2 regions of the Bacillus jepli genome follow, and region 1 is predicted to be linked to the other one. Evidence: riboswitches for the same ligand, from Rfam matches in the RefSeq annotation. Region 1 holds a riboswitch; the other holds the start of a gene.
What was found. Region 1 has a riboswitch for cobalamin ahead of ABC371_RS21815 (ribonucleoside-diphosphate reductase subunit alpha). Riboswitches for the same ligand answer to the same signal wherever they lie in the genome.
Positions count from the first base shown of each region.

Region 1 (4,698 bases):
TGTACTTTCTGCGTTTAAAATAGGCTCCCGTTTCCCACTCGGATCCTTTAAATTTCGGGTAAGCTCCTTTTTCCTTGGCAAGCTCCATCGAGGATTGTATTGCGTAATAGGCAATGTCCTCATACAATATATCAACCAATTGCACAGCCTCTTCTGATTCCCAGTAAATCCCCTTTTGTGCTAAAAGATGATGCCAGCCAAATGTTCCTAATCCCACCGCGCGAAACTTTTTATTAGTGATATCTGCTTGTTTAACAGAAATGGTATTTAAATCTACAACATTATCGAGCATTCTCACTTGGATGCGGATTAATCGTTCAAGTACATTTTCCTGAACTGCCCTTGGTAGATTAACAGATGATAAATTACAAACCACAAAATCACCCGGTTTTCGGATGATCACAATATTTCCTTCATCATCCACATACTCCTTTGTAATCGCGGTTGCTGACATATTTTGAGCAATTTCCGTACATAAATTACTGCAGAAAATCGCTGTTCGCCCTTTTCCTAGCAGATGTTTGTTCGGATTTTGACGATTGACTGCATCACGATAGAACATATATGGTGTTCCTGTTTCTAACTGCGCAATCATGATACGAGCCATGACATCCATCGCTCGATACGATTTACGTGGTAGTATGGGATGATTGACGGCTTCCATATATTTTAATGTGAAGTATTTTTCATCCTCTTCATCATAAAAATCTTCAAGTCCTAATAGATTTCCATTCTCATCCTTCCAGCCCATGATTTGCTTTACTTCATGTGGACAAAAGGTATGCCATTCCCCAATGCTTCTTCCATTTTCATCTACTTCTTGTAGCTTTTTCATAAATAGATCTGGGACGGAGACTCCCGTAAAAATATCATGGGCCTTACGGCGCTCATCCCCATTATTCGTTTTTAAATCTAGGAAGCCATTCATAATGTCCTTATGGAATAAATCAAGATAGATTGCAATTGCTCCTTGGCGTTGTCCTAATTGGTCAACACTTACTGCTGTATCATTTATTAGACGAATCCATGGTACAACCCCAGATGAATTCCCTTTAAACTTTTTAATATCGGAGCCGAGTGCACGAACCTTTCCATAATAGACACCTATTCCGCCTCCATCTTTTGATAATCTAGCAATGTCCCAGTTATTTAAATAAATGCCATCAAGTGAGTCCTCAACTGTATCAATAAAACAAGAGGATAACTGACCAAAACTCTTGCCAGCATTAGATAAAGTTGGGGTTGCAACGGTCATATACAGATTACTTAATGCCCAATAGGCTTCCTTGACATACTCAATCCGCACATCCCTTTTTTCATGCTGCATTAATGTCATAGCAATGATCATGAAGCGCTCCTGTGGAAGTTCGTAAATATTCCGTTCATAGTCCCTGGCAAGGTATCGGTCTGCCAATAAAAATAACCCGATGTATGTAAATAAATGATCTTTAGTAGGATCGATTATCTTTTCTAGTTCAAAAATCTCATCTTTGGAATAGGAGTTTACTATTTCACGAGAATAGATCCCTTTGTTCGTTAGCTCTTCAATTAACTTATGAAAGCTCCCGTATTTTAGGGCGCTTTTGTAATTCCGACTCGTTGCAGCTTTTTCATAGAGCTCATTTAAATACAGATGGGCCGCTAAATAAGTCCAATTTGGCTGGTCCATGGCAATTCTGTTTAGAGAATAAAAAAGTGCATGTTGGTTTGCTTCAAATGTTGAGAAATTCATCCCTTGCAGATTATTTTTTAGTTCGGTTGTATCAAGCTGATATGCCTTTTTAGCATAATCAAGCGAGTGCAGAACTGAATCTAATTCTCCTTGCGTTGTGATATTCAATTTATTTCTCTCCCTTATCTATTTTTTCGTTAAACAGAAAAAATCCGCTCAAACGAATTGAGCGGATGAAACGATAACATCAAGAGAGCATAAAAATAGAGCCCACCTGTCGCCACCGTTTCATCTTCCCAATCCCCGAAGAAGGTGAAACATCTTAAGAAAAGACAGGTCTCCTGACTTATGCGTCACTCTACTTTGAACCCTTCCCATATAAGTCATACAGTGGTCTGTTCATTTCGTCAGCAATTACAGTTGCGGGGGCAGTTCTGGATTTTCACCAGATTCCCTTTTAAGCCTACACGGCATCTTTTTCTCAAGGCAAAACACAATATGTAGTTATTTAAATTAAAAGTCTATCAATATATGCTATTAAATTTATGATAAGTGAATACTGCACTTTTAGCAAGACAAATTTTGACAAAATTATTTCTCGAGAAATAATACCATATGCTCTTCGCCACGATATTGTCCGTTGTATTTCATTGCTTTTTTATCAACAGCAAATGTTTGAAATCCTAACTTTTCATATAATTGCTTTGCAGGTGTATTTTCAGCATCCACCGTTAAATAAAGTAGCTCAATTTCAGGAATACTTTCGGCCACTTTGATCGCTTCAGTTAGTAAAGATTTTGCAATTCCCTTTCCTCTGTTTCCATCATCAACATACATTGCTACAATATTAGCCCTATGCCTGATTTTTCGACGTGTTTCCCTTACTACCGTTACCATACCAACTAATTGTGCTTCTTCAAATGCACCATATGTCAAAATATCTTCAGATTGAAAGCTTTTCTTGTATTCTTCGATCGGGTTTTCCTTACTTATTGCTTCATCATACGTGACTAAAAACGCATCAGGATCAGTTGTTAATGCTTTTAGCCGTAGCTTCCAATAGCCCTCAGCATCCTCTGGTATAAGCTTTCTAATATTCATATTATCCCTCCTAAGAACATTTGTTCTTGTGTTTTTTATTTTCCTTAATTATAATGGTACTTAAGGGAAAAATATACAAAAATGTATGACTTCTTTAGGAAATAGAAAACATAGTGTAGCGCATAAGAAATTTTAAAAGGAGTGTTTTGTGAATGAAAGGACAAGCAACACCGTATTTAATGTTTAACGGAAATGCCAAGGAAGCTTTGGACTATTACCAGGAAATATTTGAAGGGGAAATTTTGGATGTTCAAACATATGCTAAGGCGGGTTATGAGAACCAAGAGTGGGCGAATGATAGACTCATCCATGGTAAATTTAAAAAGAATGACTTCTTATTAATGGTATCTGATGATTCTCCAGACCAAACAGTTACTATCGGAAACAACATCTCGCTTGTAATCGAATTCGAAAGTGAAGAAGAGATTACGAAAACGTTTAATGATTTAAAGGAAAAAGGAACAGTATTCATGGAATTACAGGATACCTTCTGGGGTGCCAAATATGCTAAAGTAAAAGACCCATTCGGGATTATTTGGGATTTAAACTTTGAAAAACAGTAAATGTGAATATCCCCCCAAACTTCTGGGGGGGATTTTAGATTATTGTTTCCATTCGTGTTTTAACAGACCATAAAAATACATATCAAAACGCTTGCCGTCTCGCTCTAGGAATTCCCTAGAAGTTCCTTCCCTGACAAAGCCAAGTTTTTCATATAAAGCGATGGCTCTTTCATTGTACTGAAATACGGTTAATTGAATTCTGTGCAGATTTAATTCCTGAAACGAAAATTCTAACACAAGCTGCATCGCTTCGTGTCCTAACCCTCGATTCCGGTTACCATCTCCACCAATTGCAATGGCGAGCCATGCATTTCGATGTGGCCAAATAATACTATCAATATCGACAAAGCCCACTAATTTATCAGTAGCTAGCTCTTTAATTCCAAACACGAATGCTTTTTCATTTTTCTGCTCGACCCATTCCTTGAAATCAGAAGGATGTTTTGGGAAGGATGGTAACGTATCTAGATTTCTAAGAAACTCCTGATCTTCATACCAACTGACAATTGTAGGAACATTCTCTTCCTTAAATCTTACAAGTTCAACCTTTTTTCCTTTTAGTAGATTATATGTAATCATTTGAATTACCCCTTCATTATTAACTAATTTAGTAATTCAACATTTCGTATCGATTTCCTTTTTCAAACAAGCCATTTATAGATAATCTCGTTTAATTTCTCCATTATAAAAGCCATAGAAACAAGTTCTATGGCCTTCATCATTATATTTTATTTCAACTTTTGAAATCCTTTACCTTTGGATTTCATTGCAAAATCATAAGCATCTAAAGCACCCTTACGATTGTTCTTTTGCACTTTAATTTCAATTTCACCATCAGGCAATTCAGCTGCAGGAACTTGAAGTTCATTAGCGTTATTAGAAATTACGAATGTTGCATCCGCTTCTTTAAGCTCTGCAACAGCTTCAGAACTCACTGATACAAAAATTGTATTTTTCTTCTCAGGTACTTCAACTCTAACAGTTGCTCCATCTGTTAAATCACCGAAATCATTTGCTGTTACAACATATTTGTTCCCTCGCTCAACTTCTGGAGTAACAACAACAATTTGAGGTTCTTCCGGTTCTTCACCCGGTGTTGTAAGAATATTAACAATTCTGCCATCAATTTCAGTTGGAATTCCATCACTACCAAGGCTTATTAAATGGTCACGGAAATTTTCCCAATCAGAAAGTCCAAGATCTGTTACACGGCCTTCCTCATACGCTTTTGCAAATACATCATAGCCATCGCCGCCTTTTGCTGTGAATGCATTTGTTGCAATGGTGTACGTTGTATCATCATGAACCGCAACCAGTTTATTATTGGAATCCTTGATGTAAACTTCAACTACACGTTCCCCA
Region 1 covers NZ_JBDFMO010000001.1:4,279,000-4,283,697, forward strand. Annotated here, with positions in the region: gene ABC371_RS21815 (ribonucleoside-diphosphate reductase subunit alpha) at 1-1,834, opposite strand, end outside; cobalamin riboswitch at 1,987-2,165, opposite strand; gene ABC371_RS21820 (GNAT family N-acetyltransferase) at 2,264-2,773, opposite strand; gene ABC371_RS21825 (VOC family protein) at 2,926-3,336, shown strand; gene ABC371_RS21830 (GNAT family N-acetyltransferase) at 3,376-3,915, opposite strand; gene ABC371_RS21835 (5'-nucleotidase C-terminal domain-containing protein) at 4,065-4,698, opposite strand, start outside.

Region 2 (4,698 bases), 1.4 Mb from region 1:
GACCCCTTGAAACTTGAAATGGTAACGATTCCTTCTTCAACCGCATATATGTGATCTCCAACTGGAGCAGCGATATCTAAGCCTTTATGATTCCCTTGCCTAGTTCCAAATGTATCAGTGATTCTCCCTGTGACTGGCCATGCCCACTCTTCTGTTGTTTTTGCTGGTAATTCCTGTGCATAGGCATGCTGGACATTGAAAAAGATTAAATCCACACAAATTACCATTACGGCAAAAATAGCAATCCGTCTAACAAAAAAAAACATGATGATCCTCCTCAAAAAATGAACAATTCGTGCTATGAAGAATAACACCCTTTCATTATTTGAAAAACTTTCTTAAATTATGTAAATAAATGCATGTATATTTTTTGGGGAACAAAAAACAAAAAAGAGACAACTAAGTGCCTCTTTATTGTATTGGTAGTGGATTTGGTGCTAATGGGACCGGTGTCGGTTCACCAAAGCGTACACTTCCAATTTGATCAATATTTCCGTAAAATGTAACTTTATCAAAGTTAAATTCCTTAGCAGTTAGCATGATTGCATCTAACATTAGGATATTATCATCAGTGTTCTCTAATACTGCATCGTCACTGAAATAAACCTCTAAATTAGAACCCTCTTCGTTAATATCCTTTATTTCAGTTATAATTGTTGCAAAAAGTTTATAATCGCCTTGAGTTTTATCATTTTTCATAGCTTCCAGCGCCTGCTTAACTGTCTTGAATTCTTCGTAAGTTAAGGCTAAAAGCTTATGACCGGATTCCTCATTCATATAATATAAATAGGCTTTTTTCGTATCTTTTTCGAGATCGATATTATTTTCTGTAATACCGGTCTCCCCGACCATAATACCCTGTTGATCATTTTGAAAAAGTTCAGCATGCTGATAATCTTCTACCAGATAACGGAAGGAATTAATTACATGGGTAAACTCTTCCATTTGACCAGATGCAAATGAATCTGTATGAATTGTGTTATTTACATCTACCCTTACGGCTTTTGCAGAATCCTTTGTTTCAACTTCTGAAAAATCCGCAAAATAGGACTCTGGTAGCTCATCAATGCCCCATTCCGCATTTTGACGAATAAATTCATTTACCTGTGGAATGTTTTTCTGCCATTGTTCTATAACATCCTGACCATCTGATTCAACAACGATTGATACGAAGGTAGGAAACATGACACCACCTAAATATACCCCATATGTTAATAATACTTGATTTTTACCTACACTATTAACTGCATAGCTTTGATTAGGTTGTTCCTCCGAAGAAAAAATCCCCACCTCATCATCTGATTTTGGTTCTTCAGCTTTTTGTATTGTGCTAACTGATTTATCGTTTGATGCTGCTTCTTTATTAATATCCATAGCAATACTCTTTTCTTCTCTATTCATTTTAGCAGAGTCGGAGCTTGAACTATTCATATTATTAATGAAAGAAGGAGCTAAAATGAATAACAGAAGCGCTGCTGCAACAGATGCAATAGTTGGAACCATCCAAACCTTTTTCTTTTGCTTATTCATTTTAAGGGTTATATTCTGATAAATTTCTTGTGGTTTACGATTGTCTTTCATTCTTGGCATTTGCGATAGCATCTGCTCTAGTTGTTCATCGTTCCACTCTGATTTTTTCATCTTCTACACCCTCCTTTATACCAGATTCTTCCATATACGTTTTTAAGACCTTAAGTGCTCTATGTTGAGTTGTTTTTACTTTACTTTCTGTCCATCCTAGAGCTTCAGCGGTCTCAGCAATCGAAAGAGATTGAATATAACGTAAAATTAGGACCATACGTTGATCGGTCGTACAGCGTTCTAAACACCGGTACATCATCTGGACTTGCTCATTTTGTAAGGCTATTTCTTCCGGAAGTGGAGCAAAATCTTTTACCTCTTGGCGGCTCCAATCAAATGAATCCATAATTCTTTGTTTCCAGCCTTTTTGTTTTCGAAATGAATCAATCGCAACATGTCTTGCAATTGAAAATAGCCATGTCTTTTCACTACTTTTTCCTTCGAATCTATCATATGATTTTAAAACTCTTATATAAACTTCCTGAACGAGATCTTCAGCCAGTTCACGATTTTTTACCATATAAAATAAGAAGGAGAAGACATCGTGATGATACTTTTCATATAGTTCCTCAAATAAGGAATCCATTTTGCAAATCCTCCCGTTCATTTCATTAGTCGAATGTTTTTTAAAAAAGTTACACTCCCAATATAGTATGTTTTCATAAAAAAAGGAAGAATATTTTGGAAATATTCTTCCTTACTTTGCGATTGTTACATTTTTTAAGAATAATAGTCTTAAAATGGGGTACAGGATAAGAAAAAACACTCCGTTCCCGATTGCATGACTCATATCAAATGGTAGTCCAGCTATGTAATAAGCAAAAAACTTACCGGAGAACAAATAAAGGGGCATTGAAATTACAAGTCCATAGAGAAAACCACAAAACACTGCATAAATAACTAGGACCACAACCGGTATTCGGTCGCGATATTTACGTAATGCTCCACTTATTAAACCAATGATCCCCCATGCAAAGATTTGCCCAACTGTCCATAAGCCCATCCCCATCACAAGGTTGGATAATACCGAGCTTAATACAGCTACCACCACTCCATAAATTGGTCCTAAAAACAAGCTTGCTATGATGATAATGGCAGTCGTTGGCTGAACATTTGGGAGGAATGTAAACATAATTCGCCCAACAACCGATAATGCGATTAACATTGATAAGAACGTTAGGTTTTTTACAGATAAATTCATTATTCCCATGTTTGTAAATCGAATTCAAACTTGTCTTCTGGCTCTACTTCGATATCTTTTGCTCCTACCATTGCATCCTCACCATTTACGGAAATATGCCAATAGGTTTTCTCTTCATTATTTGCTGCAACTCCACTAATGCTACTAATAAAACCAGCTTCATCAGCTTCGATTTCAAAGTTTTCTAGCATCATATCCATTAAGGTCGTTTCTTTTCCTGCCTCAATTTCGAGTTCTTTTTCTTCGATGATTTCTTCTCCGTTGTTTTTCGAGATAACGACAGTTACTATTTCAGCTTTTTCTTCTTTTTTAACTGTTTCTGATGCATTGTTATTGTTTGTAGAATCGTTTGTGGATTGTTCATTGCTACATCCAAATAATAATCCTAATGCAAGTAAAATAACTATAAATTTTTTCATGTTCTAGCTCCCCTTTATGTTAGATAGTTTATATATGTGCTAAGCACGAAATACCAAAAGAAAAAGCTCACCACATCGGGTGAGCTTTGTTAATCATATGGAAAAACAACAAAAAAGCAGGAAGCTTTATTGTTAATTCCCACACCCCGAAGAATTAAATGCGATCGAATTAGGCAGGTCTACTGACTTTAGCTTCTTTCTACTTTGAGTCCTTCCCATATAATGAACAGCATTTGCCATCCATTCATACAGTGGTTCTTCTCATTTCGTCCACTTTTACAGTTGCGGGGGCAGTTCTGGATTCACACCAGATTCCCTATTAAGTCCTTGAGATTAATTTTATCCTCAGACACCTATAATTCTGATTTTTTATTATATTTTTGTTAACCTTCTTTATATTACAAGAAGGCTGATTCGTTTACAAGGAAAATGTTTCTTATGAAACAAGAATCTTCGTCACCAAATTTCAAATTACTCACTGTTTCGAGGAATAACGAATGTAAATGTCGTTCCTTCGCCCAGTTTACTGTGAACAGAAATATTTCCATTGTGGGCACCAATAATGTTTTTTACAATAGCTAGTCCTAATCCAGTACCAGACTTACCTCTTGTTCTTGCTTTGTCCGCCTTATAAAAACGTTCAAATACAAACGGTAGATCCTCTTCTGGAATTCCAGACCCCGTATCCCTGATATCTACTTTAATAGATGTATCTTGTCCTGTTACATGTACCTCGACTCTACCATTTTCTTCGGTATGTCTAATAGCATTATCAATTAAATTTGTAAATACTTGCTCAATACGATCAGGATCGATGGAAATTTCACCTATATCTTCTTCTTTCGTTGCAGTTAGAGTAATTAAATTCTCCTTAGCTAAACCTTGAAATTTCCGAATCACTCGGTTAATAAACGAATCGAAGTCAACATGTTCTTTATTCAAGGTAATATGACCTGATTGCATCCTCGCTATGTCTAATAATTCGTTGACAAGTCTTCCCATACGTAGTGACTCATCGTAGATGACCTTCGTGATTTCTTTCCTCTCTTCTTCAGAGCTTGCAATATCATCCATAATCGCTTCACTATAACCCTGTAGCATAGCTATCGGTGTTCTTAACTCATGTGAAACATTTGCGATGAAGTCCTCACGAAGCTTATCCAATCGTCTTTCTTCTGTCATATCACGAAGAACAGCAACGGCCCCCCTAATATATGTTTGATTATAGAGTGGACTCATCAGAATAACCCAGGTTCTTCCTTGAAGGCTTATTTCAATAAATTGCTCTTTTTCAAAGGAAACAGCACGTTGAAAGAGATCTTTAACTTGTGGTGGAAGCTCCTCTCCAACATCCTGATACATCCCTTGTTGATAGTACCAAGCCTGAAGGAAGCGTTCAGCAGGTGGATTTGTAACCAGAATCGTTCCATCACGATTTAACGTGATGACGCCATCTGCCATACTATTTAAGATACTTGCAAGCTGCTCTTTTTCTTG
Region 2 covers NZ_JBDFMO010000001.1:2,927,663-2,932,360, reverse strand. Annotated here, with positions in the region: gene ABC371_RS14960 (peptidoglycan DD-metalloendopeptidase family protein) at 1-266, opposite strand, end outside; gene ABC371_RS14955 (GerMN domain-containing protein) at 412-1,641, opposite strand; gene sigX (RNA polymerase sigma factor SigX) at 1,616-2,167, opposite strand; gene ABC371_RS14945 (ECF transporter S component) at 2,279-2,782, opposite strand; gene ABC371_RS14940 (DUF4430 domain-containing protein) at 2,782-3,201, opposite strand; cobalamin riboswitch at 3,357-3,573, opposite strand; gene ABC371_RS14935 (ATP-binding protein) at 3,673-4,698, opposite strand, start outside.
Region 2: it holds a riboswitch for cobalamin, as region 1 does, so the genes downstream of both, ABC371_RS14940 (DUF4430 domain-containing protein) here and ABC371_RS21815 (ribonucleoside-diphosphate reductase subunit alpha) in region 1, are expected to answer to the same signal.